4 regions of the Rhodoferax sp. MLSD5-FHT05B10 genome follow, and region 2 is predicted to be linked to each of the others. Evidence: predicted binding sites of a transcription regulator. Region 2 holds the regulator's gene; each other region holds the start of a gene.
The links. The regulator FNR, encoded in region 2, switches genes on or off when oxygen is low (the NO sensors DNR and NnrR bind a similar motif). The targets are predictions, from matches to a motif close to TTGATNNNNATCAA.
Positions count from the first base shown of each region.

Region 1 (7,350 bases), 450 kb from region 2:
CAGCTCCTGCGCCGACTCGTAGTCGGACACATCCACCCCGTAGGCCGCAAATCCGTAGCCCTGCGCCGCCTGCGTGTGCTGCCACTGGTCAATCGTGGGGTTGCCTGGCGTATGCGTGACGATCACGCGGTGGCCGGCATCGTGCAGGGAACGGGCGATCGCAGCGCCCAGTCCCCGGTTGCCTCCGGTCACCAAGGCCGTTCGTTGAGGGATGCTCATGGCAACCTCTTCACTTCTTGGCTTTGCCCTGGGGCGCAGTGGATGGCGCGGTCCAGGGCTGGGCCCATTGCTGGCAAAGCTGGGCAAAAGAGGCTGTGTCACCACTGGCGCCGAATGCCTCGGAGACGGATGCCTGCCAGGCCGAGAGCGATTGGCGCAAGCCATCGGCAAAGACTGCCTGGCTTTTCGCGGCGGCCTGGCCGACCGCTTGGGTATCGCCCATGCGGCCCTGGGACAGGCGCCAGAACACCTCGGTCGGCAAGGTTGCAAGCGCCTGCCAGTCGGCCGCCTGTTGGAGGTTCTGGATGCGCGAGGTGGTCTCTAGCATGCTGCCAGCGCTGAGCTGTTGCATGGCTTCCAGCCAGTGATGGCCGCTTTCTTGCAGCAAACGGGTGATCTGAAGCTGCAGTTCGGCATTGGCCTTGTAAAGTTGGATGGGCAGTTCACTGTTCATTTCATTGCTCCACGGTCATGAGATGCCCCATTAGGGCGGGTATGGGCCATCCCGCAGGAGTGTCCCGGTCGAAGTCGGGTGGCTGAATTGAGGCCTCGGGGCGTCATGTCATCGCATTGCCACATAGGTTCCCGGCGCATCACCAAGCGGTGTTTGCGTGCCGCTCATCGCAGGCGGCGTCACACGCCCGGTCGAGCGCCGCGCCAGCCATTGCTGCCAGGCCGGCCACCAGGAGCCCTCGTTCAGTGGGGTTTCGGCGCGCCATGTTTGTGGATCAACGTAGCGGGCGCCGGTGCTGCGAGTCGCCATCTGGTAGCTGCGCCGCGGGTGCCCCGGCTCGCTGACCACGCCGGCGTTGTGCCCGCCACTGGTGAGGACGAAGGTCAGCTCCGCATCACTGAGCAGGTGCATCTTGTAGACGGATGGCCAAGGGGCGACGTGATCGCGCACCGTGCCGACGATGAGCATCGGCGCTTCGATGTCGGCGATCGCCACCGGCCGTCCGCCGACCTGGTAGCGCCCCTCGGCCAGATCGTTGTTCAGATACAGGCGCCGCAGGTACTCGCTGTGCATGCGATATGGCATGCGCGTCACGTCGGCGTTCCAGGCCATCAGGTCATTGAACTGCTGGCGTTCGCCCAGCAGGTACTCGCGCACGCGGCGGGACCAGATCAGGTCGCGCGAGTTGAGCATCTGGAAAGATGCGGCCATCTGCTTGCCGTCGAGATAGCCTTTGTCCCACATCCCGGCTTCTAGCCAAGCCAACTGGCTGTCGTCGATGAACAGTGCGATTTCGCCCGACTCGCGGAAATCGGTCTCCGACGCCAGCAACGTCAAGCTGTGCAGCCGATCATCGCCGTCGCGCGCCATCGCAGCAGCGGCGATCGTCAGCAAGGTGCCGCCCAGGCAATAGCCAACCGCCTGCACCTTGCGCTCGGGCACGATGGCCGTGACCGTGTCCAGCGCATCCATGACCCCCAGCCACCGGTAATCCTCCAGGCCAAGGTCACGATCGACCACGGTCGGGTTCTTCCATGAAATGATGAACACCGTGTGCCCTTGGTCGACCAGGTACTTCACCATCGAGTTGTGTGGCGACAGGTCTAGGATGTAGTACTTCATGATCCACGAGGGCACGATCAGCACCGGCTCGGCATACACATCGGGCGTCGTGGGTGTGTACTGGATCAGCTCGATGAGGTGGTTGCGGAACACCACCTTTCCCGGCGTGACCGCCACGTCCTTGCCAACCTCGAAGCCTTCGACCCCGGCCGGCGCATCCTCAAGCGCGAGACGCTGCGCATCGTCGAAGAAGTTCATGGCGCCGCGCCACAGGTTGGCGCCGCCGCTGGCTCTGATGGCTTCCAGCACTTCCGGATTGGTCCAGACGAAATTCGAAGGCGACCACATGTCCAGCCACTGCCGCCCCGCGAAAGTGACCATGTTCTCGTGATGGCGCGACACGCCACGCACGCCGGTGGTGGCGTTGTGCCACCACTGCTGCTGCAGCAAGAACCCTTGGTGAATGACGTTGAACGGCCACTGCTGCCAGGCCGGAGCCGCGAAGCGCCGATCCTGCTCCAGCGGTTCGATGCACGTTGGGCAGCCCTGAGCGCTTGCAGCGTGCGCGGCGTAGCGCGCCAGGCGTTGCTGCTTGTGCAGCCCTTTTTCGATCAGGCTGCGCTGCTTGCCCGGTGAAAGGCTCAGGTGCAGCGCCCAGTCGTACCAAGCCAGCAAACCCGCAGCCGGCGACAGCCCGCCAGTGGCGCGCGCCCGCCAGGCGTTCGCCAGCGTATCCAGGACATCGGGGTGAAAGATTTCGGATGGTGCCGGCACGGACTTGTCAGACGTGGCAAGGGGGTTCATGTTTGATCATCTCATTTAGCAAGTGACTTATTACTATCTTATCGCTTGCAGGAAAAGATGCAAGCCTTGCTGGCCATGTGGGATGAATTTCCACTGGCGCCCCGGCGAATCAACTTCCCGCACCCTCAACGAACTAGCCGACTTGTCAGTCGAATGCCTCGTCAACCGCTTGAATGGCGCGCTCGCTTCTTGAGATTCATCAAAGTCGGTCGTTGAGCGCACCGGATGGACAAGAGCTGGCCCTTACCGCCACAGCCTGTCTGCTTTCTGATCTTGCGTCATGGTTAATTTGCGTGTTAGGATAGTAATAGGTTACTTACTTTATGGAGTCTGAGCGATGAGCGAACGTCCTCAATATCTGTCCGCCGAAGAGCGGCGTGCAGCCACGGTGCAAGCCGTGGTCGACTTGGCAGCGGAGCAAAACCCGGCCGATATCACGACCACGGCCATCGCCGATCGAATGGGTTTGACGCAGGGCGCGTTGTTTCGTCACTTCCCTAACAAGGACGCGATCCTGGAGGCAACGATGACCTGGGTCGGCGAGCGTCTGCTGGTACGCGTGGACAAGGCGGCCGAAGGCGCTAAGTCACCTGCCGCGGCGCTCGAAGCCATGTTCATGGCGCACATCGACTTCGTGGCCAAGCATCCCGGCGTGCCGCGCATGCTGTTCGGAGAGCTGCAGCGCTCCGGCGAGACACTCGCCAAGCGGATGGTGCAGACCTTGATTCGTCAATACGAACAGCGCCTGCGCCGTTTGATGGAAGCCGGCAAGGTGCAGGGCGAGTTGGATGCGGATCTGAATGTGGATGCCGCCGCCGTGTTGTTCATCGGCACGATCCAGGGACTCGTCATGCAGTCGCTGCTGGCCGGCAAGGTCAGTCGCATTCGGCGAGACGCGCCGGGCGTGTTTGCCATCTATCGGCGTGGCATCGAAAGCACCAAATGAAGGATCCGTCTGCTCCGCAAGCGCGACTGCGACCTCCAAACCCTTCGATAAATCGGGAGCAACAAACATGACGGCACACAGCGGACGCGCGATCTGGATGCGTGTGATTTCCTTGATTGCCATCGGATTTGGCCTGCTGACCCTCCAGGAAGGTGGCGCAGTGCTGTTTGTCGACGGTGCGGCGCGCCAGGCAGCCGGCCACTATGTGCCGTTCGTGCTCTGGTTCAATTTTCTGGCCGGTTTCGCCTACATCGTCGCGGGCGTTGGCTTGTGGATGCGCCGGCGCTGGGCTATGTGGTTGGCGGTTGCCATCGCGGTGGCGAGTGCGCTCGTGTTCCTGGCTTTCGGAGTGCATGTGGTTCTGGGTGGCGCCTGGGAGCGGCGGACGGCGGCGGCCATGACGCTGCGCACGCTGGTGTGGGCGGGCATAGCGGCCATGGCTTGGCGCCGGTCAGCGGCGAATGTGCCGACCGCGCGCGAGCACTGAACATATTTATCTAGCGGAAACCCTTCAATGACCACTCCAAACCTCTCCATCAAAAAAATTCGTTGGGCCGTGATCGCTGTCGTCGTGATCGCTCTTGGCGGCGCACTGGCGTTCTGGCTATCGCGCGACCGTAACAAGGAAGATGCGTTGCGCCTCTACGGCAACGTAGACATCCGCGAGGTGCAACTGGCCTTCCGCCAGCCCGGGCGCGTGATGCAGATGGCTTTCGATGAGGGTGATGCCGTCCGCGCCGGCGCGCGCCTGGCCGCGCTCGACGCGCAACCGTATCGGGACGCCCTTGTGGCGGCACAGGCCCAGGTGCAGGTGGCGCAGGCGGAACTGGCCAAGCTGCGCCGTGGCCTGCGGCCGCAGGAGATCACCCAGGCGCGCGAGGCGCTTAAGAAAGCTCAGGCGCTCGTCACCGAGGCCGAGCGCAATCTTCAGCGCCAGAGCGGCCTGCTGGCATCGGGCGCCAGCAGCCAGCGTACGGTCGATGCCGCCCGCACCGCAAGGGATCAGGCCGCCGCGGGCGCCGAAGCAGCCAAGGCCGCCTTGTCGCAAGCAATCGAAGGTTTTCGCAAAGAGGACATCGCCGCGGCAGAGGCTCGTCTGGCGGCCGCGCAGGCAGCAGCAGCGCAAGCCACTACGTCCCTGGCGGACACCGAATTGACGTCGCCCAGCGACGGAACCGTCATCGCGCGGGTGCGCGAACCCGGCAGCATGGTCGCGAGCCAGAGCACGGTCTACAGCCTGAGTCTGGATAAGCCTGTGTATGTGCGCGCCTACGTGGGTGAGCCGGATCTGGGGCGCATCGCGCCCGGCACGGCGGTGCGCGTCAAGAGCGATTCTTCGGAGAAGGTCTATCGCGGCCAGATCGGCTTCATCTCGCCGCGCGCCGAGTTCACGCCCAAGACGGTGGAGACAACGGACTTGCGCACGGATCTGGTCTATCGCCTGCGCATCGTCATCGACGAAGCCGATGCCGACGCCGCCTTGCGCCAGGGCATGCCGGTGACGATAGCGGTCGATGCCAAACCAGTCTCTGGCGCGCGCGTGGGGGAGCGTTGAGATGCAGGCGAACACGGCCATGGCCACCACGCCTACAAGCGCCAGCGCCGATAACGCCGCCGTCGTCATCGAAGGCCTGAACAAGCATTTTGGCGACGTAAAGGCCCTGCGGAGCTTGAGCGCACGCATCCACTATGGGCGGCTGACGGGACTGGTCGGCCCCGATGGCGCCGGTAAGACGACGCTGATGCGGATTCTGACCGGGCTCCTGGTGCCCAATGCTGGCCGTGTCACTCTGGCCGGCTTCGACGTGGTCAAGGACAACGACGCGATCCACGTCGCCAGCGGCTACATGCCGCAGCGCTTCGGCCTGTACGAAGACCTGTCGGTGATGGAGAACATGCGGCTGTATGCGCAGTTGCGCGGCATGGATGCGGATCGCAACGCCGCGCTGTTCGCCGAATTGCTGGATTTCACGCGCCTCGCGCCCTTCACCAAGCGCCTGGCCGGCAAGCTCTCCGGCGGCATGAAACAAAAGCTCGGCCTTGCCTGTGCGCTCATGGCGCGACCCAAGGTGCTGCTGCTGGACGAGCCTGGAGTCGGGGTGGACCCGGTCAGCCGCCAGGATTTGTGGCGCATGGTGCAGGCCCTGACCGATGAGGGCATGGCGGTGGTCTGGTCCACCGCCTATCTGGACGAGGCCGAGCGTTGCGAAAGCGTGCTTCTGCTCAACGAAGGCCAGTTGCTCTTCGACGGCCCACCGCAAGAGCTGACCGCGCAGCTCAAAGGCCGGAGCTTCCGTCTCGAAGATGTCGGCACCGAACGCCGAGCAGTCCTGACGAAAGTCCTGGATTTGCCCAGCGTCAGCGATGGTGTGATTCAGGGCGCTGGTGTCCGCGTGGTGCTGCGCGAGGGCGCGACCGTGCAGGACGTACAACAGCTGGCGGATCAGGCCCAAGTGCGCCTGGCCCAAGTGCCGGCCCGCTTCGAAGACGCCTTCATCGATCTTCTCGGCGGCGGCCCCGGCGGTACATCGCAGCTCGCCGAGCGCCTGTCGCCGGTCGAGCTGGGTTCCGACATTGCGGTGTCTTGCCGCAATCTCACCAAGCGCTTCGGCGAATTCACGGCCACCGACAACGTCAGCTTCGAAGTGCAAAAGGGTGAAATCTTCGGCCTGCTTGGGCCCAATGGCGCCGGCAAATCCACTACCTTCAAGATGCTGTGCGGCCTGCTCAAGCCCACTGCGGGCGAGGCGCAAGTGGTGGGGCACGATCTGCGCCGCGCCACCGGCGCAGCCAAGAGCCGACTCGGCTACATGGCGCAGAAGTTCTCACTCTACGGCCTGCTTTCGGTGCGGCAGAACCTGGAATTTTCGGCCGGCGTCTACGGGCTGGAAGGTGAAACCCGGCGCGAACGCATCGAGGAAATGATCGCCACCTTTGATCTGGGCGGCTGGCTGTCCTCGACACCCGATTCCCTGCCGCTGGGGCACAAGCAACGCTTGGCATTGGCCTGCTCGCTGATGCACAGGCCCCCGGTGCTGTTTCTGGACGAACCCACTTCAGGGGTAGATCCCATCACCCGGCGCGAATTCTGGACCCACATCAACGGCCTGGCGCGAAAGGGCGTGACCATCATGGTCACCACCCACTTCATGGACGAGGCCGAGTATTGCGACCGCGTGGCCATGCTGTCGCGCGCGCGCCTGATTGCGCTGGACACGCCCGACGCACTCAAGCGGATCGCCATCAGTTCGGAACGTCCTGATCCGACCATGGAGGATGCCTTCATTCATCTGGTGGAGTCCGCCGAACGTGAAATGGAGGTCGCCAAATGAGCGTCGCTGCACCTCACAAAGATGCGGATAGCACCGCGCAGGCTGATTTGCGCCGTTTCGACCTGCGGCGCCTCATCGCTCTGGTCACCAAGGAAAGCTACCAGGCGCTGCGCGATCCCTCGACGCTGCTGATTGCGTTCGTGCTGCCTGTGGTGTTGCTGCTGCTGTTCGCGTATGCGGTGTCGCTGGATGCGAAGAATGTCCGTGTCGGCGTGGTGCTGGAGTCGCCCGGCGCTGCGGCGCAAGAGCTTGCGGCGGCCTTTGCCGGTACGCGCTTCCTGGATGCCTATTTCGCCCATGACCGGCGCGAAGTGGCCGATCAACTGATCTCCGGCGACCTGCGCGGCTACGTGGTGATCCCGCAGGACTTCGAGCAGCGCCTGGCGCAGCGTGGCAGCGAACCGCTGGTGCAGATCATCACCGACGGCTCCTACCCCAACACCGCGAACTACGTCGAGAACTATGCGCGCGGCGTGGTCCAGACCTGGCGCGCCGGGCTCGATGTCGCGGCGCCGCCGCAGGCCGTAGTGCTG
Region 1 is NZ_JBXAFT010000001.1:520,640-527,989, reverse strand. It holds gene phbB (acetoacetyl-CoA reductase) at 1-219, opposite strand, end outside; gene AC1Q5W_RS02510 (phasin family protein) at 230-673, opposite strand; gene AC1Q5W_RS02505 (PHA/PHB synthase family protein) at 782-2,539, opposite strand; gene AC1Q5W_RS02500 (TetR/AcrR family transcriptional regulator) at 2,877-3,485, shown strand; gene AC1Q5W_RS02495 (hypothetical protein) at 3,553-3,972, shown strand; gene hlyD (secretion protein HlyD) at 4,000-5,040, shown strand; gene AC1Q5W_RS02485 (ATP-binding cassette domain-containing protein) at 5,042-6,817, shown strand; gene AC1Q5W_RS02480 (ABC transporter permease) at 6,814-7,350, shown strand, end outside.
Region 1: the regulator FNR is predicted to act here: its motif matches at 2,729-2,742, upstream of AC1Q5W_RS02505 (PHA/PHB synthase family protein).

Region 2 (7,350 bases):
GACAATGTCGTCGTAAGCCTGCTCGGCCTGCGAATCCAGAATGGCGTAGCTCCTGAGTGCTTCGAGTCGCTGTAAGTCGTCAACATTCAACGCTTCCTGCATGCCACCGTACTCCGGTTAGTACTGCCAACAACCCCGCAACGCTAGGGCGTAACACACCAGGGCGCCGCATTGTGCACCAGCCCCATCCACAACGCCCACCCGGAGCTGGCGGCCAGTGCCGCGCCGGCCAGACGAACTCCCCATTGCCCGCTGCCCTGCCCGGCACCCTGCCCGCGCAGGCGCAGCCACAGCCAGGGGCCTGCCACCATGGTCACGCTGGTGCCAATGGCAAAAAGCCCCATCACCATCGCGCCTGCGGCGGCACTTCCGGCCATGGCCGCCACCAGCAAGGCCGAATACAGCAGACCGCACGGCAACAGCGCCCACATCACGCCCAGGACCAGCGGTACCCCCCGCCCCCGCGTGGCGGCCAGCGCGCGGGCACGGGCCCACACCTTGCGGCCCGTATCCTCCAGCCAGACCGGTTGACGCGCCTGCCACAGCAGCACCAGGCCCAGCAACAGGGCCGCCACATGGAACAGGGACCAGACCGGGCGCAAGGCGGCGGACTGGACGGTCAACCAGCCCAGCCCCTGCAGGGAAGCGGCCGCGAGGCCTCCCAGAAGGGAGTACCCCACCACGCGCCCCAGCTGGAAGGTCCACAAAGCAGAATTTTTATGCGCCCCGGCCGCTTGTCCGATGCCCGCACAGGCGGCACCGCACATGGCCACGCAGTGGGGCCCGCCGACCAGCCCCATCAAGAGCGCCGTCAGCGCCAGAGAAGATTGCATCTGCTGATGCTAAATGATCTTGGAAAACCGTGCCCGGCTGCGGTCAGACTGCAGGTGGCGGTCAAACACCATGGCCACCGCCCGCACAAAGAACCAGCCCTGGATCGTGACCTGGATGCTGGATTCGTCCACCGAGACCAGCCCCTGCTCCACCAGGTCCTGCAAGGCTTCCAGTTCCTTGGCGAAATAGGAACGGAAATCCATGAGGTACGCCAACTCGATAGATTCGAACTGGACCTCCCCCTGGCACATCAGGGCCATGATCACGGTGCGACGCACCAGGTCATCACGGGACAGGGCCAGTCCCCGCACCACAGGAATACGCCCCTGGTCGAGGAAATCGTAGTATTCCTCGAGCGTCTTGGCATTCTGGCTGTAGGTGGCACCGATACGGCCGATGGAGGACACCCCCAGTCCGATCAGGTCGCAGTCGGGTTCGGTACTGTAGCCTTGGAAGTTGCGGTGCAGGCGCCCCTGCCGCTTGGCGACCGCCAGCGCGTCTTCCGGGAGTGCGAAGTGGTCCATCCCCACATACACGTACCCGGCACCCATGAAAGCCGCCTGCGAGCGCGACAGCATGGACACCTTGGACGCCCCGCTGGGAAGCTCCACGGTGGCAATACGGCGCTGGGGCTTGAAGCGCTCCGGCAGGTGGGCATAGGCGTACAGGGCGATGCGGTCCGGTCGCAAGGCTTTCACTTGCGCCAGGGTTCGATCAAACGACTCCGGGCTTTGCCGGGGCAGGCCATAGATCAGATCCACGTTGATCGAAGCAAAACCACGGGCACGGGCCGCCTCCACCAGGGCAAACACTTGTTCGGCCGGCTGCACGCGGTGCACCGCCTTCTGGACCGACGGATCAAAATCCTGCACCCCAAAACTCAACCGGTTGAAGCCCAGCTCCGCCAGCGTGTCCAGGCGGGACGCATCAATGGTCCGGGGGTCCACCTCTATGGAGTACTCTCCGCCAGGCTCAAACGTGAAGTTGCGCCGCAGCATGCCCATCAATTCACGCAGTTCGTTGTCATCCAGGAATGTGGGGCTCCCTCCCCCAAGGTGCAACTGACTCACGATTTGGCCCACACCGATCTGGGCGGTATACAAATCCACCTCGCGACTCAGATAGCGCAGGTAAGGCGCTGCACGGTCATGGTGCTTGGTGATGATCTTGTTGCAGGCGCAGTAGTAACACAGGGATTCACAGAAGGGGATGTGCACATACAGCGACAAGGGCAGGGCCAACGCCGCCGCTCCGCCCCGCCGCTGTGAAAGCGCCTGGACATAATCGTCGGCCGTGAACGCCTCCACAAACCGGTCGGCGGTGGGGTACGAGGTGTAGCGCGGGCCGGATACATCAAATCGACGCAACAATTCATCGGATATGGCTTCGGCTGCAACGCTCATGAATACTCCAGGGAAAGCGGGTGCAACTTTGCAACAATTCCGCCCCGCCGCGCTTGATGTGCGTCAATGACATCGAAAGTGGGTAAACTGACGCCTAATCGACATCCGTGCGAACCCTATGTTTGACCCCGAATCCAAATCCATTTCCTGTGCCGAGGCACAGGCACCCACACCTGTCAAACCTAGCGTCAAGGTCGTCGCTGTGAATCCTCAAACCATCAAAGTTGCCTGTTCCAACTGCAATTTGCGCGAGTTGTGCATGCCGCTGGGCCTCACCCCGACCGAACTGGACCGGGTGGAGGACGTGGTCGCCAGCCGCCGCAAGATCAAACGCGGCAGCACCCTGTTTCGCAACGGCGAAAAGTTCACCAGCCTGTTCGCCATTCGGACCGGTTTTTTCAAGACCTGCGTGGCCTCCGAAGATGGCCGCGATCAGGTGACCGGCTTTCAGATGGCCGGGGAAGTGATCGGTCTGGACGGCATCGTGCACGACCACCACACCTGCGACGCCGTGGCACTGGAAGATGCCGAAGTGTGCATCATGCCCTTCGACCGCATTGAGGAGCTGTCCCGGGAAATCAACTCGCTGCAACGCCACGTGCACAAGATCATGAGCCGTGAAATCGTGCGTGAAAACGGCGTCATGCTGCTGCTGGGCAGCATGCGTGCCGAAGAGCGCTTGGCCGCTTTTTTGCTGAACCTGGTGCAACGCCTGCATGCGCGGGGTTTCTCGCAATCTGAACTGGTACTGCGCATGACACGGGAGGAAATCGGAAGCTATCTCGGGCTGAAGCTCGAAACGGTCAGCCGCACGTTCTCCCGGTTTGTAGAAGACGGAATCATTGAAGTCAAACAGCGCCATGTGCGCATCCTCAACACCGATGCCCTGCGCGACATCGTGAATTCCCGCATCTGCAACTGAGTGCCCCCCTTCGGGTTCAGCAGGAGCCCTGCTTGGGGCATCCGTCCGGCCGATCGGTGGCCGGCAGCGGACAACGGTTCACTTCAAAGGGGGACTGCGCCAGCAAAGTCGTCAAGGCGCTGGACACCACGGTGATACCCCAAAAGAGAAAAAACGCCACGGTATAGACGCTCTGGCGCGACCACTCCAGCGGCTGCCCCGCCCAGTGCAGGTCCTGGGGGTCGACCAGCGCAAACACCAGGATTTCCAGTACGCCGGCCATCAGGAATGCCGGCCAGACAATCCACATCAATCGTTGCTGCAACATGTTTTGCCTCGGTACTTGAAAAATGAATGTTTTAGGGCTGGCAAGGCACCCCCTCAGGGCTCTGCCGGGGTCAGACGCACCCCGGTGGCCGCATGGTTGCGCGCCAGGGTTGCGGGGGCCAGACTGGCCGGGTTGTCAGCCAGCGTCTTGTTGATTTCAACGCCCTTGCGGTAGTAGTCCTCATCCAGCACGGGGTCCTTGCCGACAGCGGCCAGATACAGCGTCACGAACGACGCCACGACCACGACGGCAGGGCCGGAAATCACCAGCCACACGTGGCCGAATTGCCACCAGCGGCGCTCGGGAGACGATTGGGATGCACTCATGAAAGATCCTTAACGGGGAATGATAAATACCGATTTCTCGGACGCGTGGCCCTTCATATCCTGCGCGGCAATTTCAAACCGGATGGGATGCGACCCGGCAGTCGCCGCGTCAAAGGGGGCCTGAACCCGCACCGCGACCCAGCGGGCCTGGGTGGATTCCACCACCACATCGTCTTCCGATGCCACTTCCAGACCGGGCAGGCCCTCCACACTGATGTGGAATCGCTGTGTCGACTCGGTAGCGTTCATGACCTGCAGACGGTACACATTTTCGATGCGTCCACCGGACACGATGCGCGCCAACGCCCCACGGTCGCGGACCACATCCACCTTGAAGGGCGTGCGGGTTGCCAGGCTCACCACCATGGCCAGCACCACCGTCCCCAGAATGGCGGTATAGACCAGTACCCGCGGGCGCAGCACATGGCGCAAGGTCTGCGAGCGTGTCCAATGCTGGCTGACCGCATTCTGCGTAGAGTACTTCACCAACCCGCGTGCGTAGCCCATCTTGTCCATGACGGTGTCGCACACGTCGGCGCAGGCACCGCAACCAATGCATTCGTACTGCAGGCCTTTGCGGATATCAATTCCGGTTGGGCACACCTGCACACACAGGCTGCAGTCCACACAGGCCCCCAGATTCAGGGCCGCCGGATCGGCTTTCCTGGAACGGGCCCCGCGCGGCTCGCCACGTTCCTCGTCGTACGTGACGATCAGCGTATCGCGGTCAAACATGGCGCTCTGGAAACGGGCGTAGGGGCACATGTGCTTGCATACCTGCTCGCGCATGAAGCCTGCGTTGCCGTAGGTAGCAAACCCGTAAAACAAGGTCCAGAACGTTTCCCAGGCGCTCATGTTCAGCTGGACAAATTCCAGCCCCAACTCGCGAATGGGTGTGAAATAGCCGACGAAGGTGAAACCGGTCCACAACGCGACGACCAGCCAGAGGAAATGCTTGCCCGCCTTGCGCAGGATCTTGTCAGCAGTCCAGGGGCCTGCATCGCGGCGCATGCGCGCCGAGCGGTCGCCTTCGGTCTTCTTCTCCAGCCAGAGGAAAATCTCGGTGTACACGGTCTGCGGACAGGCATAGCCACACCACAAACGCCCGGCAACGGCCGTGAACAAAAACAGGGACAGCGCAGAAATCACCAGAATACCGGTGAGATAGATGAAATCCTGCGGGTATAAAACCAGATTGAAAATGTAAAAGCGCCGCGCTCCCAAGTCAAAGAGCACAGCCTGTCTCTGTCCCCACTCCAGCCAAGGGATGCCGTAAAACACCAGTTGGGTCAGGAAAACCATCCCCCAGCGCCAGTTGGAAAAAAGTCCAGAAACGCTGCGGGGATAGATTTTCTTGTGTGCCTCGTACAGCGAAATCATTTCCGCATCGGCGCCCGCCGGAGGCTCTATCGGGCCTTTGTCGGGCGATTCAGCAATGGGAATGACTTTGCGTACGGGCTTGTCTTGTGGGTCCAAGAGACTGTGCTTTCTAGATGCTTCGCTTATTTGGCCTGGGCGTTGTTCGAGAGGCCCCACACATACGAAGTCAGGACATGAATCTGGCTCTCGGTCAGCTTGTCAGCCTGGGCTGGCATCTGGTTGACCTTGCCGTTGTTGATCATGGCAATGATCGCGTTTTCACCGTAACCATGCAGCCAGATGTCATCGGTCAGGTTGAGTGCACCCAGAGCCTGGTTGCCCTTACCGTCCATGCCGTGGCAGGCTGCGCAGGCTGCGAACTTCGGCTTGCCCAATGCGGCGCGCACCGAGTCATGGGGACTGTTGGAGAGACTCAGCACGTAGTTTGCCAGGTTCTTCACGTCATCCGAGGTGCCCACTGCAGCAGCCATGGGAGGCATGTTGCCGATGCGACCCTTGGTGATGGTTTCCTTGATTTTGTCAGGGGTACCACCGTGAATCCAGTCGCCATCCGTCAAGTTGGGAATGCCTTTGGAGCCGCGTGCGTCCGAGCCGTGGCACTGGGAGCAGTTGTTCATGAACAAACGCTCGCCAATGGCCTGGGCCTGGGGATCACGGGACACTTCTTCGGGCGTCATGGCCGCAAACTTGGCGTACAGGGGTGCAACCTCACGGTTGCCCTTTTCCACCTCGGCCTGGTACTGACCGATGGACGTCCAGCCGAGCTTGCCGGTCGAGTTGCCCAGACCCGGGTACATGGCCAGATAGGCCGCAGCGAAAACGATGGTGATGACGAACAGCCACACCCACCAACGGGGCAGCGGATTGTTCATTTCACGCAGGTCGCCGTCCCACACGTGCCCGGTGGTGTTGTCATTGGCAGTCATGGCCTTGGCCTTGCCGCTGAACCACAACAGGAGCGCACAGGCCGCAATGCTCACCACCGTAATGGCAGCAACGTAGACCGACCAGAAGTTGCTTGTAAAGTCACTCATTTTTATTCCTTATTCGGGGGATCAGTCCTGCTCGAACGGCAGGTTGGCAGCTTCCGAGAAGTCCGCAGAACGCTGCCGGGACCAGGCCCACCAAACAATACCGATGAAGGTCACGAAACTGGCCACCGTGGCCACGGACCGAAGGGTGTTGATATCCATGTGCTGATCCTTTTTGCGTTTACTTGAGCGCCAGGCCCAGAACCTGCAGGTAGGCGATCGTGGCATCCAGCTCGGTCTTGCCCTTGACTTCCTCAACCGACTTGGCGATCTGCTCATCGGTGTAAGGCACACCAACGGTACGCAGGGCGCGCATGTGGGCAGGCATCACGTCGGCATCCACCAGGGTCTTGGCCAACCAGGGGTACGCAGGCATGTTCGACTCGGGCACCACGTCACGCGGATTGGTAAGGTGGGTGCGATGCCATTCATCGCTGTACTTGGCTCCCACGCGGGCCAAGTCAGGACCGGTGCGCTTGCTGCCCCACTGGAACGGGTGGTCGTAAACCGACTCGCCAGCCACCGAGTAGTGGCCATAACGCAGAGTCTCTGCCCGGAAGGGGCGGATCATCTGCGAGTGGCAGTTGTAGCAGCCCTCACGGGTGTAGATGTCACGACCCGCCAGTTGCAGCGCCGTGTAGGGCTGAACACCCTTGAGCGGCTCCGTGGTGGACTTCTGGAAAAACAGTGGAACGATTTCCACCAGACCACCCACCAGCAGCACCAGCAGGATGAGAACGATCATCAGGAAGTTATTGGTTTCGATCTTTTCGTGAGAAAAGCTGGAATTTGCATTGTTGTTTGCCATGGTGTATTCCTTCTCAAGCGTGCGCAGTAACAGCGGGAACGTTGACGCTCACAGCACGTCCGGCGGTAGCCGTCTTCAGCGTGTTCCACAACATGATCAGCATGCCGGTCAGATACAGCAGACCACCGAGCAAACGCAGCACGTAGAACGGGAAGGTTGCTTTCACGGATTCCACAAAGGTGTAGGTCAAGGTGCCATCGGGGTTGATGGCGCGCCACATCAGGCCCTGCATCACACCGGCAATCCACATCGCAGCGATATAGATCACGATACCAATGGTCGCGGTCCAGAAGTGGACTTCGATGGCTTTCACGCTGTACATCTGTTTCTGACCGAACA
Region 2 is NZ_JBXAFT010000001.1:69,418-76,767, reverse strand. It holds gene AC1Q5W_RS00385 (GGDEF domain-containing protein) at 1-102, opposite strand, end outside; gene AC1Q5W_RS00380 (sulfite exporter TauE/SafE family protein) at 144-833, opposite strand; gene hemN (oxygen-independent coproporphyrinogen III oxidase) at 843-2,237, opposite strand; gene fnr (fumarate/nitrate reduction transcriptional regulator Fnr) at 2,440-3,159, shown strand; gene AC1Q5W_RS00365 (hypothetical protein) at 3,176-3,466, opposite strand; gene AC1Q5W_RS00360 (FixH family protein) at 3,520-3,792, opposite strand; gene ccoG (cytochrome c oxidase accessory protein CcoG) at 3,802-5,268, opposite strand; gene ccoP (cytochrome-c oxidase, cbb3-type subunit III) at 5,295-6,206, opposite strand; gene AC1Q5W_RS00345 (cbb3-type cytochrome oxidase subunit 3) at 6,228-6,365, opposite strand; gene ccoO (cytochrome-c oxidase, cbb3-type subunit II) at 6,385-7,011, opposite strand; gene ccoN (cytochrome-c oxidase, cbb3-type subunit I) at 7,025-7,350, opposite strand, start outside.

Region 3 (7,350 bases), on a different contig from region 2:
TCGACCGACACGCGGATCTGGCGCGAACCGTCGGTGATCTGCTCCAGCTTCACGCCGGGGGGCAGCTGCTTCTTCATCTCCGCCAGCGTTTTTTGCAGGGCGTCCACCACGGCAATGGTGTTTTCGTCCTGTGATTTCTGGACGTTGAGGAGCAGCGTGCGCTGCCCGTTGTACAGGGCCAGGTTCTCGATCTCCTGGGCGCCGTCCACCACCCGCGCCAGCTGGTCCACCCGCACGGGGGCGCCATTCTTGCGGGCCACGATGATCTTGCCGAAGTCCTCGGGGCGCTGCATGCGCGCCTGGATCTGGATGACGCGTTCCTGCTCGCTGGAGTGGATGGTGCCCACCGGCACGTCCTGGTTCTCGTTGCGCACGGCCGCGACCACCTGGTCGGGCGTGACGCCGAAGGCCTCCAGGGCCTGGGGGTTCAGGTACACATTGATTTCGCGCAGGGTTCCCCCCACCAGGGTGACCGAGCCGACACCGCGCACGTTTTCCAGCCGTTTCTTGAAGGTCTGCTCGGCCCAGTTGGTGAGTTCCACGGCGCTCATGCGCTTGTCTGCCGGAGCGCTGTTGTCGGGCAGTACCGCCACGGACCAGATGGCGCGCGCCGCCGGGTCGAAACGCAGCACCCGGGGCTCCTTGACTTCGGTGCGCAGGTTGGGCCGCACGGCTGCCACCTTCTCGCGTACGTCGTCGGCGGCCTTGCGCCCGTCGATGTGCAGTCCAAATTCGATCACCACTACCGACTGGCCTTCGTAGCTGCGCGAAGTCAGGGCGTTGATGCCAGCAATGGAGTTGACACCTTCCTCGATTTTCTTGGACACCTCGCTCTCCACGATCTCGGGCGAGGCGCCGGGGTAGTCGGCAATGACCACTACCACCGGGAAGTCCACGTTGGGGAACTGGTCAACCTGCAGGCGTTGCAGGGAGAAGAAGCCCAGCACCACCAGGGCCAGCATGACCATGGTGGCAAAGACCGGATTTTGAAGGCTGACGCGGGTGAACCACATGGCTTACTTGGCGCTTGCCGGCAGTTTGGCCACGGTGCCCGCGCGGATGCTGCCCACGCTGCCACTGAGCACGGTGGCGCCTTCGGCCACGCCCTCGATGCCGACCATGCTCTGGCCGTCCGCTTCGCCACGCGGGCCGAGCGTGACCGTCTGGTGCACCACCTGCCCGTTGCTGAGAACCTGCACGTACGGTTGCGGCTTGTCGGTGCGTACGGCCGTCAGGGGAACCGCCAGGGTGTGTGTGGTGCCGGTGCCCAGGGTGCCCTGGGCAAACAGGCCCTGGCGCAAGCCGGGGGCGGGCTCCATGACAAGGTAGGCCAGCACGGCGCGGCTGCCGGCCACAGCGCTGGGATTCACGCGCACGACCTTGGCGGTCAGTGGCTTGGTCGCACCTTCCACGGTCAGCTGTGCGGTCTGGCCCACCTGCACGCCCAGCGATTCGGTGGCGCTCAGGCTGGCTTCCAGCTCCAGGCGGCTGAGGTCGACGATCTCCACAATGCGCGCATCCACCGCCACGCGCTCGCCCGGCTGGGCGAGGCGCTGGGCGATCTGGCCGGAAATGGGTGCCCGCAGCACCGTGTCGTCCAGTGATTTGGCAGCGACGTCCGCACCGGCCTGTGCGGCCCGGTAGCTGGCCTCAGCGCCCGCGAGCGTGGCCAGCGACGATTCCAGTGCCGTCTTCGAAATGAAACCCTTGTCCACCAGCGAGCTGTTGTTGTCAAAACTGCGTTTGGCGATGTCGACCTGGGCCTTGGCGGCCTCGGCCTGCTGCTGTGCCTGGCGCACCCGGGCCTGGAACTCGGTGGAGTCCACACGGGCGATGATCTGGCCGGCTTTCACCACGTCGCCTTCGCGCAGCGTCAAGCCCTGCAGCTCGCCGGCCACGCGGGCTTTCACCACCGCGGAATTCACGGCCTTGAGGGGACCGGAGATGGCCAGGCCCTGCGCCAGATCCAGGGTCTTGACCACCAGCAGATCGGCGGGCGTGAGCTCCACGGTGGCTTGTGCCTTCTGTGCCACCTGTTGGGCCTCAAGCGCCGCCTTCTGGGCCTTGCGGGCTGACAGGGCGCGCAGCACGCCTGCGGCCAGCAGCGCGACGACCACGCCGACGACGATCCATTTCAACCAACGTTTCATGATGTTCGGGGTTCCTGGGTTGGGGGAGGGCTCGCCGGTTGGCTGCTCAACCCGTAGAGTATGGTTTCAACCTGCACGGCAATGTACTGTTTCGGATCAAGTTGCGGGTTGAGCGCACTGTAACTGGCCATGGCCAGAAACAGCATGGGTGCCAGCAGGGTGTAGGCGCCGTAACGGATGTCGATGGGGCGGAACTCGCCGCGGTCCACGCCGCGCTGCAGGACGCGCTGGATCAGGTCGGTGCCCGGTTGAATGACTTCGTGCTGGTAGAAGCTGGTCAGCTCCGGGAAATTGCGGGCCTCGCTGAGCATCAGCTTGGTGATGCCCGCGGCCTTGGTCGCGCCAATGCGTTCCCACCAGACCTGGATGCCGTAACGCAGCATATCGGCCGAACTGCCTTCAAAATGGGCAAACTGGGCGTTCCATTCGTCAAAGCGTCCGGAAATGTTCTCGCGCACCACGGCCTTGAACAGCTCTTCCTTGCTGGAAAAATAGAGGAAGAGCGTGCCCTTGGATACCCCCGCCCGTTTGGCAACCTCTTCGACGCGGGTGGCGGCGAAGCCCTTTTCGACGAACAGTTCCAGTGCTGCGGCCAGCAATTCCCCCGGGCGTGCCTCCTTGCGGCGCTCACGCTTGGCCCGCACGGTGGCGGCAATCTCGCAAATGGGGCAGGAAGAGGTCATGAAGTTAATGACTGGTTGGTTATTAGTGTACTGTGGGGGCCATCCAGGGTCAAGCGCGGGCGGCGAGGCTGCCAAAAGGCAGAGGGGGGCGGGGACCAAAAGCGTGCGGATCTGGCGATCCCTGGTCATCGCTTGATTGTCCGACTGATTTTGTCTGGCATTCTGATTCTTCGTTGACCAGGATCAACACCCGGCGTCGGGCGTCGGCGTATCGTTCCGCCCAGTGCCAAGGGTCCCTTTTTGGGACCCGCTTCAACCCCCACACCCGCATGGAACCTTCAACCCCCCTTGCTGATACGGCTCCCATGGAGCTGGTATGTCCGGCCGGTAGCCTGCCGGCCCTGAAAGCCGCCGTGGACAACGGCGCCAACTGCGTCTACCTCGGTCTGCGCGACGCGACCAATGCGCGCAACTTTGCCGGCCTCAACTTCGACGAGGCGGCCATTGCCAATGGCATCCGCTACGCCCATGACCGGGGCTGCAAAGTCTTCATGGCGCTCAATACCTACCCGCAGGCCTCCAATCCCGAGCCCTGGCGCACCGCGCTGGACAAGGCGGTGGATCTGGGCGTGAACGCCGTCATCCTGGCGGACCCGGGCCTCATGCAGTACGCCGTGGCGCGCCACCCGCAGCTGCGCCTGCACTTGTCGGTGCAGGGCTCGGCCACCAATTTCGACGCCATCAACTTCTACCGCGAGCAGTTTGGCGTGGTGCGCGCGGTGCTGCCGCGCGTGCTCTCGCTCACGCAGGTTCAGCAGGTGATCGAAAAGACACCGGTGGAGATTGAAGTGTTCGGCTTTGGCAGCCTGTGCGTGATGGTGGAGGGGCGTTGCGCCCTGTCCAGCTATGTCACCGGCGAGTCGCCCAACACCCACGGTGTGTGCTCGCCACCCAAGGCCGTGCGCTGGCAGGAAACCCCCAAGGGGCTGGAGTCGCGCCTGAACGGGGTGCTGATCGACCGCTACGCCGACGGCGAGAACGCCGGCTACCCCACCTTGTGCAAAGGACGCTTTGACGTGGGGAACGACGAGAATTACTACGCCATCGAAGAGCCCACCAGCCTCAACACGCTGGAGCTGCTGCCCCAGCTCATGAAGATGGGCGTGCGCGCCATCAAGATCGAGGGACGCCAGCGCAGCCCTGCCTATGTGGCGCAGGTCACCAAGGTCTGGCGTGAAGCCATTGACCACTGTGTGGCCAATCCGCACCGCTACGCACCCAAGCCGGTCTGGATGAACAATCTGGACAACGTTGCCGAAGGCCAGCAACATACGCTGGGTGCCTACCACCGCCCCTGGAAATAATGGAATCCCGCACCATGAAAATCGCTTTGGGCCCTTTGCTGTACTACTGGCAGCGCGAGGCCATCTTCAGTTTTTACGACGCCATGGCCAGCACGGCGGTCGATGTGGTGTACCTGGGCGAGACCGTGTGCTCGCGCCGCCACGAGCTGCGTCTGTCGGACTGGCTGGACATTGCCAAGCGACTGCGCGCGGCGGGCAAGGAAGTCGTCCTGTCTACCCAGGTGTTGCTGGAGTCGGGGGCCGAGGTCGGCACCATGCACAAGATCGCCAGCAATGGCGACTTTCTGGTCGAAGCCAATGACATGGGCGCCGTGCAGAGCCTGGTGGGCAAGGTGCCGTTTGTGGCCGGTCCGCACCTCAACCTCTACAACCTGCCGTCGCTGCAATGGATGGCTTCGCTGGGGGCCACGCGCTGGGTCATGCCGCTGGAGATGAAGCGCACCGATCTGGCCGTGATGCAGCAGGGCCTGCCTGCCGGGCTGCAGACCGAGGTGTTTGCCTACGGGCGCATGCCGCTGGCCTTTTCGGCACGCTGCTTCACGGCGCGGCACCACAACCTGCCCAAGGACGATTGCCGCTTCAGCTGCATTGCGAACCCCGATGGCCTGCTGCTGAAAACGCGCGAGCAGTCCGGTTTCCTGGTGCTCAACGGCACGCAAACCCAGTCGGCCAAGGTCTACAACTTGGTGGACGCGCTGGACGACATGCGCACCCTGGGCGTGGACGTGGTACGCCTGAGTCCGCAGTCGGAAAACATGGCCGAGGTGGTGGCCGTGTTCGACGCGGTGCGCAAGCAGACGCTGGCGCCCCAGGCGGCGCTGCAAAGCATGCAGCCGCTCATGCCCGACCAGGGATGCAACGGCTATTGGCATGGCCAGCCGGGGCTGGACCAGGTCGCATCGGCGGCGCAGGCAGTCGCAGCCTGATCACCATGTACTACGGTGAGCGCTTCAACAGTATCAGCCACCTCATCGGTGCGGGGCTGGCGCTGGCTGGAGCCGCCGTTCTGGTCGGGCTGGCGGCACACCTCGGCGACCCCTGGAAAATTGTCAGCTTCAGCGTCTACGGCGCCATGCTGGTGGCCCTGTATGTGGCTTCCACGCTCTACCACAGCGTGCGCGGCCGCGCCAAGGCGGTGCTGCGCAAGCTCGACCACTGCTCCATTTATCTGCTGATCGCGGGCAGCTACACGCCGTTTGCGCTGGTGTCGCTGCGCGGGCCCTGGGGCTGGTCGCTGCTGGGTGTGGTGTGGGGGCTGGCCCTGCTGGGCATCCTGCAGGAAATCTGGTTTGCCAAGGGCGCCCGCGTGCTGTCACTGGTCATCTACGTGCTCATGGGCTGGCTGGCGCTGGTGGCGGTGTCGCCCCTGTGGGATGCGCTCACACCCCTGGGCTTTGCCTGGCTGGCCGCGGGGGGTGCCTTCTACACGGTGGGCATTGTTTTCTACGCCACGGACCACAAGGTCCGCCATGGTCACGGCGTGTGGCATTTGTTTGTGCTGGCGGGCAGTAGCTGCCACTTCTTTACCGTGCTGTTTTTTGTCGCCTGATTGACTGGATTGCCATGAACCCATCTGCTCCCTTTTTGCTGCCGCCCACTGTGGGTTCCGTGCTGGCGCGCCTGCCGGCTTATCCGGGTTCGGTGTTGCTGGTGACAGCGCTCAACCGGGTCCTGGTACCGCATCTTCCGGCGGATGTGCGCCAGATCCTGCTGGGCAAAAAACTGCGTATCCAGGTGCGCGACGCACGCCTGACGTTCGACTACACCTGCACCGGTGATCGCTTCATGGCCAGCCACAGACAGTCGGAGACCGACCTCACCATCAGCGCCAGCGCACACGATTTCCTGCGCCTGGCGCAGCGCCAGGAAGATCCCGACACCCTGTTCTTCAGCCGCCGCCTGTCCATGGAAGGGGATACCGAGCTGGGCCTGGTGGTGAAGAATGCGCTGGATGCGCTGGAGCTGCCGGTGTTCGACCTGCAGCAATGGACGCCCAGCCAGGTGCTCGCCCGCTTTGCGCCACGGCGTGCTGCTACCGCGCCTGCGCACCATCCCGGAGAGTAGGCATGAAGGAGCGGGGAGCCGTCCTGCCGCTGGTGTATTCCTGCTCGGGGTGCTCCAGTGCGGCGCAACTGGCCAACCACGTGGCCTTGCGGCTGGACCGCCACGGCGTGGCCGAAATGTCGTGCATTGCCGGCGTGGGCGGCGACGTGCCCCACCTGTTGAAGATTGCGCAGTCCGGCCGACCCATCATCGCGCTCGACGGCTGCCCGCTGGTGTGCGTGCAAAGCAGCCTGGCGCGCCACGGCATCGCCGCCGACCGCCACTACCAGTTGCAGCAATATGGCGTGAAAAAGCGCAAGCACGAAGACTTTGACGCCGAGCAGGCGGCCATGGTGCTGCAACGCGTGCAGGCCGATCTGCTGGCCGCGCCGCTGACCGGAACGACCGGGGCGGGGGATGCCTGCCTGCGGGGCTGCCAGGACACGCCGCAGGCGCGCGAAATGGTTGCGACGTCCGCATGAGCACCACCCCAGCCCACGCGGCGGCTCCTGTGCCGCGGCGCATCATCGTTGCCATCTCGGGCGCCAGTGGCGCCGTCTACGGCGTGCGCCTGCTGCAGGCGCTGCGTGACATGCCGGGCGTGGAGTCCCATCTGGTGGTGTCGGACGCCGGCTGGCGCAACGTGCAGCAGGAGCACGGCCTGGACCGGGCGGCGGTGGAGGCTCTGGCCGACTGCGTGCACGACGCGCGCAACGTGGGCGCCGCCATTGCCAGCGGGTCCTTCCAATGCAGCGGCATGGTCATTGCGCCGTGTTCCATGCGCACGCTGGCGGCCGTGGCGCACGGCCTGTCCGACAACCTGCTGACCCGCGCCGCCGATGTCGTGCTCAAGGAGCGCCGCCGCCTGGTGCTCATGGTGCGCGAGTCGCCCCTGCACCTAGTGCACCTGCGCAACATGGTCAGCGTGACCGAAATGGGCGCCATCGTCTGCCCGCCCATGCCGGCGTTCTACCTGCGCCCGCAAACGGTGGATGACATCATCGACGCCAGCGTGGCGCGCGTGCTGGATCTGCTGGACCTGCCCCACACCCTGGCGCTGCGCTGGCAAGGGCAGGCGCTAACGCCCGCCGCCGATTAACCCGAGCCCCTACCGATATGCCCTACCGCGACCTGCGCGACTTCATGGCCCAGCTGGAGCAGGCAGGTGAA
Region 3 is NZ_JBXAFT010000002.1:280,088-287,437, forward strand. It holds gene AC1Q5W_RS03960 (efflux RND transporter permease subunit) at 1-1,013, opposite strand, end outside; gene AC1Q5W_RS03965 (efflux RND transporter periplasmic adaptor subunit) at 1,017-2,150, opposite strand; gene AC1Q5W_RS03970 (TetR/AcrR family transcriptional regulator) at 2,147-2,833, opposite strand; gene ubiU (ubiquinone anaerobic biosynthesis protein UbiU) at 3,103-4,137, shown strand; gene ubiV (ubiquinone anaerobic biosynthesis protein UbiV) at 4,152-5,063, shown strand; gene trhA (PAQR family membrane homeostasis protein TrhA) at 5,069-5,686, shown strand; gene ubiT (ubiquinone anaerobic biosynthesis accessory factor UbiT) at 5,701-6,201, shown strand; gene AC1Q5W_RS03995 (putative zinc-binding protein) at 6,204-6,662, shown strand; gene AC1Q5W_RS04000 (UbiX family flavin prenyltransferase) at 6,659-7,279, shown strand; gene ubiD (4-hydroxy-3-polyprenylbenzoate decarboxylase) at 7,297-7,350, shown strand, end outside.
Region 3: the regulator FNR is predicted to act here: its motif matches at 3,007-3,020, upstream of ubiU (ubiquinone anaerobic biosynthesis protein UbiU).

Region 4 (7,350 bases), on a different contig from region 2:
CCAGCACGGCGGTGCTGTTGACCAGCGTGATGCCTTTCTCACGCGCGCCGATGTCGATCATGCACAGGGTGTACAGGCTGCCGCCGGCACCGCCCCAGAGGAACACGATGGGCCACGACAGCCAGGTGATGGCAGCGACGAAAGGCATGACGCAGCTGGCCACCAGCGTGATGCCGGCAAACCCCACCATCAGCGTGCGCCGGCCTTGCGCCTGGTCCTGGAAGCGGTCGGCCACCAGCCCGGCGGGCATCATCAGGGCCACGCCGCCCAGACCGCTCACTGACACCAGCAGGGCCGCGCTGGCAGCGCCCAGGCCCAGCGCCAGCCCGTACAGCGGCAGGATGGAGGTGACGCCGGTTTCAAAGAAGCCGCCCACAAAGCCTGCCAGCATGATGATGGGGTGGGCGCGCAGCGCCAGCCACAGGCCGTGCACGCCGACGCGGGCCGTGGCGGTGTCTGCCGCATCGGGCACAGGGGGAATGAAGGCGGTCCACAGCAAGCCCAGCACCGAGAACGCCACCACAATGGCCAGCGTGCGCGGGTTGTCCGCGCCCACCCATACCAGGGCCGCGGGGCCGACGATGAAGGTGGCGCTGACCAGCGTCTGGAAGAAGCCCACGTAGCGCCCGCGCTGGCCGGGGGGAGAAAATTCGGCGATGAGGGCCTCGGCCAGCACCCAGCGCAGGGCCATGGCCAGGCCGGAGGCCAGGTTCAGCGCAAACCAGACCCACAGCTGGTCCGAGGTGGCGAACAGCACCGCCGACAGGGTGAGCACGCCACCGGCCATCCACAGCGCCGGGCGGCGGCCCAGCTTGTGGGCCACGGCCGAGGCGAACGGCGTCATCAGGAAAATGCCCAGCCAGCCGGTGGAGGCAAACAGCCCGGCCACCGTGCTGGACACGTCAGCCCCCTTCATGCGCAGCAGGAGCAGCGGCATGAGCATGAAGTGGCTCACCAGCTCCAGGAAGGTGGAGCCGAAAATGCTGGCCAGGCCCAGCCGCGCGCCGGGAACTGGCGCGGAAGAGGAGGACTCGACGGGCACGGTCATGCTACGGTTTTAGTAGCGCTCTGCGCAATCAACCTGCGGTCTGCAGGGCCAAACCGGCATGTTCGCGCAGCGGGTGGAAATGGATCTTGGGGAAGCGTTCCTGCGCCAGGCGCACGTCGTACGGGCTGGTGCACAGGTAGGCCAGGGTGTCTGCCGCGTCGCGTGCCATGCGCATGGGGTAGGCGTCGCAAAAAGTTTTCAGCTCGGCCGGCGTGTCGGCGGTGATCCAGCGCGCGCCGGTGTACTGGCAGCTTTCCAGGCGGATGTCGGCGTCGTACTCGGCCTTCAGGCGGTGCTGCACCACTTCAAACTGCAGCTGGCCCACGGCGCCCAGCAGCATGTTGCCGCCCATCTCGGGGCGGAACACCTGGATGGCGCCTTCCTCGCCCAGCTGGGCCAGGCCCTGCTGCAGCTGCTTGGTACGCAGCGGGTTCTTCAGCACCACGGTCATGAACATTTCCGGGGCGAAGAAGGGCAGGCCGGTGTAGAGCAGGTTGACCGAACCGTCGGTGATGGTGTCGCCCAGCTGCACGCCGCCGTGGGTGGTAAAGCCCACGATGTCGCCGGCGTAAGCCTCTTCCACCGCCTCGCGGCGCTGGCTCATGAAGGTCACCACGCTGGTGGGGCGCAGTTCCTTGCCGGTGCGCATGACCTTGAGCTTCATGCCCGGCGTGTACTTGCCGCTGGCCATGCGCACGAAGGCGATGCGGTCGCGGTGGTTGGCGTCCATGTTGGCCTGTACCTTGAAGACCACGCCGCTGAAGGCGTCGTCTTCGGGCTGCACTTCCTTCACCACCGGCTGGCGGTTGACCAGGGTGGTGCTGGTGCGGCTGCGTGGGCTGGGGGCGAGGTCAACCAGGGCGTCGAGCACTTCCATCACGCCAAAATTGTTCACGCCGGAGCCAAAGAACACGGGCGTCTGCTTGCCGGCCAGGAAGGCCTCAATGTCCCACGCCGGGGAGGCGCCGGTGGCCAGTTCCATGCTTTCCATGGCGGTGGTCCACTCGTGGCCGAAGCGCTGCGCCAGTGTGGCGGCATCGGACAGGGGCACGGTGTCAAAGTCCTGCGGGCGGCGCTCGCTGCCCGACTCGAACACGGTCATGGCCTGCGTGCGCAGGTTGACGATGCCGCCAAACAGCTTGCCCTGGCCCACTGGCCAGGTCATGGGCACGCAGGGCATGCCCAGCTCGCGCTCGATCTCGTCGAGGATGTCCAGTGGCTCGCGCACCTCGCGGTCCATCTTGTTAACGAAGGTGATGATGGGGGTATCGCGCTGGCGGCAGACCTCGATCAGGCGGCGGGTCTGTGCCTCCACACCGTTGGCGGCGTCGATCACCATCAGGGCCGAGTCCACGGCGGTGAGCACGCGGTAGGTGTCCTCGCTGAAGTCCTTGTGGCCGGGGGTGTCGAGCAGGTTGATGACGTGGTCGCGGTAGACCATCTGCATCACGCTGGAGGCCACCGAGATGCCACGCTGCTTCTCGATTTCCATCCAGTCGGAGGTGGCGTGGCGGGACGCCTTGCGCGCTTTCACTGAGCCGGCAATCTGGATGGCGCCCGAGAACAGCAGCAGCTTCTCTGTCAGCGTGGTCTTGCCCGCGTCGGGGTGGGAAATGATGGCAAACGTGCGGCGGCGGCGGGTTTCGGCAAGGAAAGACACAGGGATTCCAGAAGGTGGGGCAAAGAGTGCGCGTGCACCCCCGCGGGCGTGTGCCCGGAAGCGGCCGATTTTACCGGAGGCGGGCGGGCCGCCTACTTCTGCGGGCCCAGGTACGGGCGGTACGCTTGGTCCTCATCGAGGATGTGGTTGCGCAGCCAGTCGCGCAGGAAGTGCAGGATGCGCGCGCCCACCTGGGTGCGGCGGCGGTGGATGAAGTCGTCCCGTACTTCGGCGATCCATTTGCTGAAGCCCTGGTGGATGCGCTGGTGCTTGGCCAGGTCGGGGTAGCCCGCGTCGGCTATCAGCTGTTCTTCGTAGTCGAAATGGAAGGACGCGTAGCTCACCAGCTCGTCGATGATCATGGCCACCACCGGGCGGTCGTTCTGGCTTTCGGCCGTGGCGAGCTGGTTGATGGTGTCCATCAGGATCATGTGCTGCTCGTCGATGTGCTGGTCGCCCACGCTCATGGCGTCGGTCCACTGCACCACGGACACTGCCTCGCGGTTGCGGATGACGGCGACGAAGGCGTCCGTCACGGACGGATCGAACTGCGTGCCCCGTTGCTGCGCGATCTGCGCCACGGCGCGCTCGGTGCTCCAGGGGGCCTTGTAGGGGCGCCGGGAGGTGAGGGCGTCGAACACGTCGGCAATGGCGCAGATGCGTCCGGCCAGGGGAATGGCGTCACCGGCCAGGCCTGCGGGGTAGCCGCTGCCGTCGAACCACTCGTGGTGGGTCTGGGCGATGTCGGCGCCCATGCGCAGGTAGGCGCTCTCGCCCATCATCAGGTGGGCCTGACGCAGCAACTGGGCCCCCTTGGTGGGGTGCAGCATCATGGTTTTGCGTTCGTCGTCGGTCAGCGGTCCGGGCTTGAGCAGGATGCGGTCGGGCGCGGAGATCTTGCCCACGTCGTGCAGGATGCTGGCGATGCGCACCTGCTCGATGAATGCCTCGTCCACGGTGTCGGGGAAATGCCCGTTGGCATGCAGCTGGCGGGCAATCTGGCCCACGAGGCGGGCCACCCGCAGGACGTGTACACCGGTATCGGTGTCGCGGTGCTCGGCGAAGTTGGCCATGGCCACCACCGCGGCCTTGGCGGTGCGCTGCACCTCTTCCAGGGCGCGGCTCTCGCGGGTGATGTCCAGGTAGGTGAAGACATAGCCTCCCGCCGCCAGCGGCACGGCGGCCACGCGCAGCAGCATGCCATTGGGCCGGGCACGCTCCAGGCGGTATGGCTCGCTGGCCTGCATGGCCCGCAGCCGGCGGGCGACGAAGTCTTCGCGCACGCCCATGTCGGCAAACTCGCCACGCTCCAGGAAATACTGCAGCAGCGCGCTGTAGGGCTGGCCAATGAACTGGTCGGCCTGTTCCAGGTCCAGCAGGCGGCGGTAGGCGCGGTTGTGCTGGCGCACCCGCAGGTCGGGGTCCAGCCACAGGAAGCCCTGGTCCATGGCGTCCAGGGCGTGGTTGATGGGGTCGTCTCGGGACTGCAGGGTGACTTGGGCCATGGCGAAAGACTGCGTTGCGTCGTCGTTTGACGGCCGGGCAATACCCACTAGCAGGTCGCTGGATGGCCGAAGTGGGGTGATCCTAATGTGGGTACACCCGCAAATTCCGGATTCTCACCGCGTGTTGACCCAGATCAAATCTGGGATATCCCCCCCCCCTCGCGCTATCCGCCTTCGGCGTGGCGGGCGTACATCTTCTGCATGCCACCGATCCAGCGCTCGTAGTCCTGCCCCTTGTTGCGGAAATACTGCGCCACCTCGGGGTGGGGCAGCACCAGGAATTTCCCGTTGTCCATGACCGTCACCACCTCCTGCGCCACTACCTCGGGGGCCAGAATGCCGTTGACCGCGGCCGAGCCGCCATCGCTGTCGCCCACCATGTCGGTCTGCACCGATTGCGGGCACAGGCAGGCCACCTGCACGCCCTGGCGGCCGTAGGCAATGCGCAGCCATTCGGCAAAGGCCACGGCGGCGTGCTTGGTCACGGCGTAGGGGGCGGATTCGACAATGGTCAGCAATCCGGCGGCCGATGCGGTCACCAGGAAGAAACCGTCGCCGCGCGCCACCATCTCGGGCACCACGGCGCGCGCCGCCCAGACGTGGGCCATGCCGTGGATGTTCCACATCGCATTCCACAGGGCGTCGTCCAGGTCCAGGCCGCCCATGCGGCCCAGAATGCCGGCGTTGGAGATATAGGCGTCCACCTGGCCAAAGTGCTGGCGGGTTGTGGCCACCAAGGCCTGGATGTCGGCCTCCTGGCTCACGTCGCAACGCACGGCCAGGCCGCCAAATTCGTCGGCCACTTCCTGGGCGCGCGCCAGATTGATGTCGGCCACGACCACGGCGCGGGCGCCCTCGGCGGCGAAGCGCCGGGCAATGCTGCGGCCAATGCCACTGGCGCCCCCGGTGACGATGGCGACTTTGTTTCGAATGTCCATGAAGAATGCTCCTGTTGGGGAAGCCGCCAGTGTGGCGGCCGGGCCTGTCCCGGTCAGCCACCGAGGCGACACCCGGGCACAGGCAGTGGGGGGCGGGGGCGTTGCTCCGTATAATCCGTGCATTCCGAGGAGCGTTGCAGTTCACGCGCAGTGGACGAGGCTCGGAAACGCCAACGGCAGGTTCGTCCCTGCCACTCAACGACGCTCACCCACTGTTCTGTGTGGTGAGCCCTTTCCCTGGTTACTCCCGCAGCACGGTGGCTTACCCATTTTTCTGGAGCCAGCCATGAGCGTGATCAAACCTGCCAAGACCGAAGACTACAAAATTGCCGACCTGAGCCTGGCGCCCTGGGGCCGCAAGGAACTCACCATTGCCGAGACCGAAATGCCCGGCCTGATGGCCATCCGCGAAGAGTTCGCCAAGAGCCAGCCTCTGAAGGGCGCGCGCATCACCGGCTCGCTGCACATGACCATCCAGACCGGCGTGCTGGTCGAAACCCTGCAGGCCCTGGGCGCCGAAGTGCGCTGGGCGTCGTGCAACATTTTCTCCACGCAGGACCACGCTGCTGCCGCTCTGGTGGCCAAGGGCACGCCGGTGTTTGCCTACAAGGGCGAGACGCTGGAAGACTACTGGGACTACACCCACCGCATCTTTGAATTCGGCGGCAAGAAGGGCACGGCGGCCGAAGGCCCCAACATGATCCTGGACGACGGCGGCGATGCCACGCTGCTGATGCACCTGGGCGCCCGCGCCGAGAAGGACATCAAGGTGCTGGCCAAGCCCGGCAGCGAAGAGGAGATCTGCCTGTTCAAGGCCATCAAGGCCAAGCTCAAGCTGGACCCCACTTGGTACAGCCGCCGCCTGAAGAACATCATCGGCGTGACCGAGGAAACCACCACCGGCGTGATGCGTCTGGAAGAAATGGCTGCCAAGGGCACGCTGGCGTTCCGCGCCATCAACGTCAACGACTCGGTGACCAAGAGCAAGTTCGACAACCTGTACGGCTGCCGTGAATCGCTGGTGGATGCCATCAAGCGCGCCACCGATGTCATGATCGCAGGCAAGGTGGCCGTGGTGGCCGGCTACGGCGACGTGGGCAAGGGCTCGGCCCAGGCGCTGCGCGCCCTGTCCGCCCAGGTGTGGGTGACCGAGATCGACCCCATCAACGCCCTGCAGGCCGCCATGGAAGGCTACAAGGTCGTGACCATGGAATACGCCGCCGACAAGGCCGACATTTTTGTGACCTGCACCGGCAACAAGAACGTCATCACCTACAAGCACATGGCAGCCATGAAGGACCAGGCCATCGTCAGCAACATCGGCCACTTCGACAACGAAATCGATGTCGCTTCGCTGGAGAAGCTGCAGTGGGAAGAGATCAAGCCCCAGGTGGACCATGTCATCTTCCCCGCCACCAAGGGCAAGAACGGCAAGCCCGAGAAGCGCATCATCCTGCTGGCCAAGGGCCGTCTGGTGAATCTGGGCTGCGGCACCGGCCACCCCAGCTTCGTCATGTCGTCGAGCTTTGCCAACCAGACCATTGCGCAGATCGAGCTGTTCACCAAGCCCAAGGAATACAAGAACGGCAAGGTGTACGTGCTGCCCAAGCACCTGGACGAGAAGGTGGCGCGCCTGCACCTGAAGAAGGTCGGCGCCATGCTGTCCGAACTGACCGACGAGCAGGCCGCCTACATCGGCGTCAGCAAGAACGGTCCGTACAAAAAAGAAACCTACCGCTACTGAGCCCGCAACAGCATGCGCATTGACCAACTGCTGGTGCAGCGGGGCCTGGCGAGCACCCGCTCGCAGGCCCAGCGCCTGATTGCCGACGGCGTGCAGTGGAAGAAGGGCGACGAATGGAAGACCGTAGCCAAGAATGGCGACGAGGTTCCGGACGACGCCCCTCTGCAGCTGCTGGACGACTCCGAAGCCCGCTACGTCTCACGCGGTGGGCTGAAGCTGGAGGCGGCCCTGAAGCAGGTGGGCCTGTCGGTGGACGGGCTGGCCTGCCTGGACGTGGGGCAATCGACAGGCGGTTTTACCGACTGCCTGTTGCAGCACGGTGCGCGCCTGGTGGTGGGGGTGGATGTGGGCAGTGCCCAGCTGCACCCCAGCATCCGCGAGGACGGGCGGGTGCTGTGCGTGGAAGGCGTCAATGCCCGCGCGCTGGATGCTAATGATTTGATAGCGGCCTGCGC
Region 4 is NZ_JBXAFT010000007.1:202,111-209,460, forward strand. It holds gene AC1Q5W_RS13195 (MFS transporter) at 1-1,048, opposite strand, end outside; gene AC1Q5W_RS13200 (peptide chain release factor 3) at 1,077-2,708, opposite strand; gene AC1Q5W_RS13205 (bacteriohemerythrin) at 2,801-4,213, opposite strand; gene AC1Q5W_RS13210 (SDR family oxidoreductase) at 4,378-5,151, opposite strand; S-adenosyl-L-homocysteine riboswitch at 5,272-5,365, shown strand; gene ahcY (adenosylhomocysteinase) at 5,438-6,895, shown strand; gene AC1Q5W_RS13220 (TlyA family RNA methyltransferase) at 6,908-7,350, shown strand, end outside.
Region 4: the regulator FNR is predicted to act here: its motif matches at 4,338-4,351, upstream of AC1Q5W_RS13205 (bacteriohemerythrin).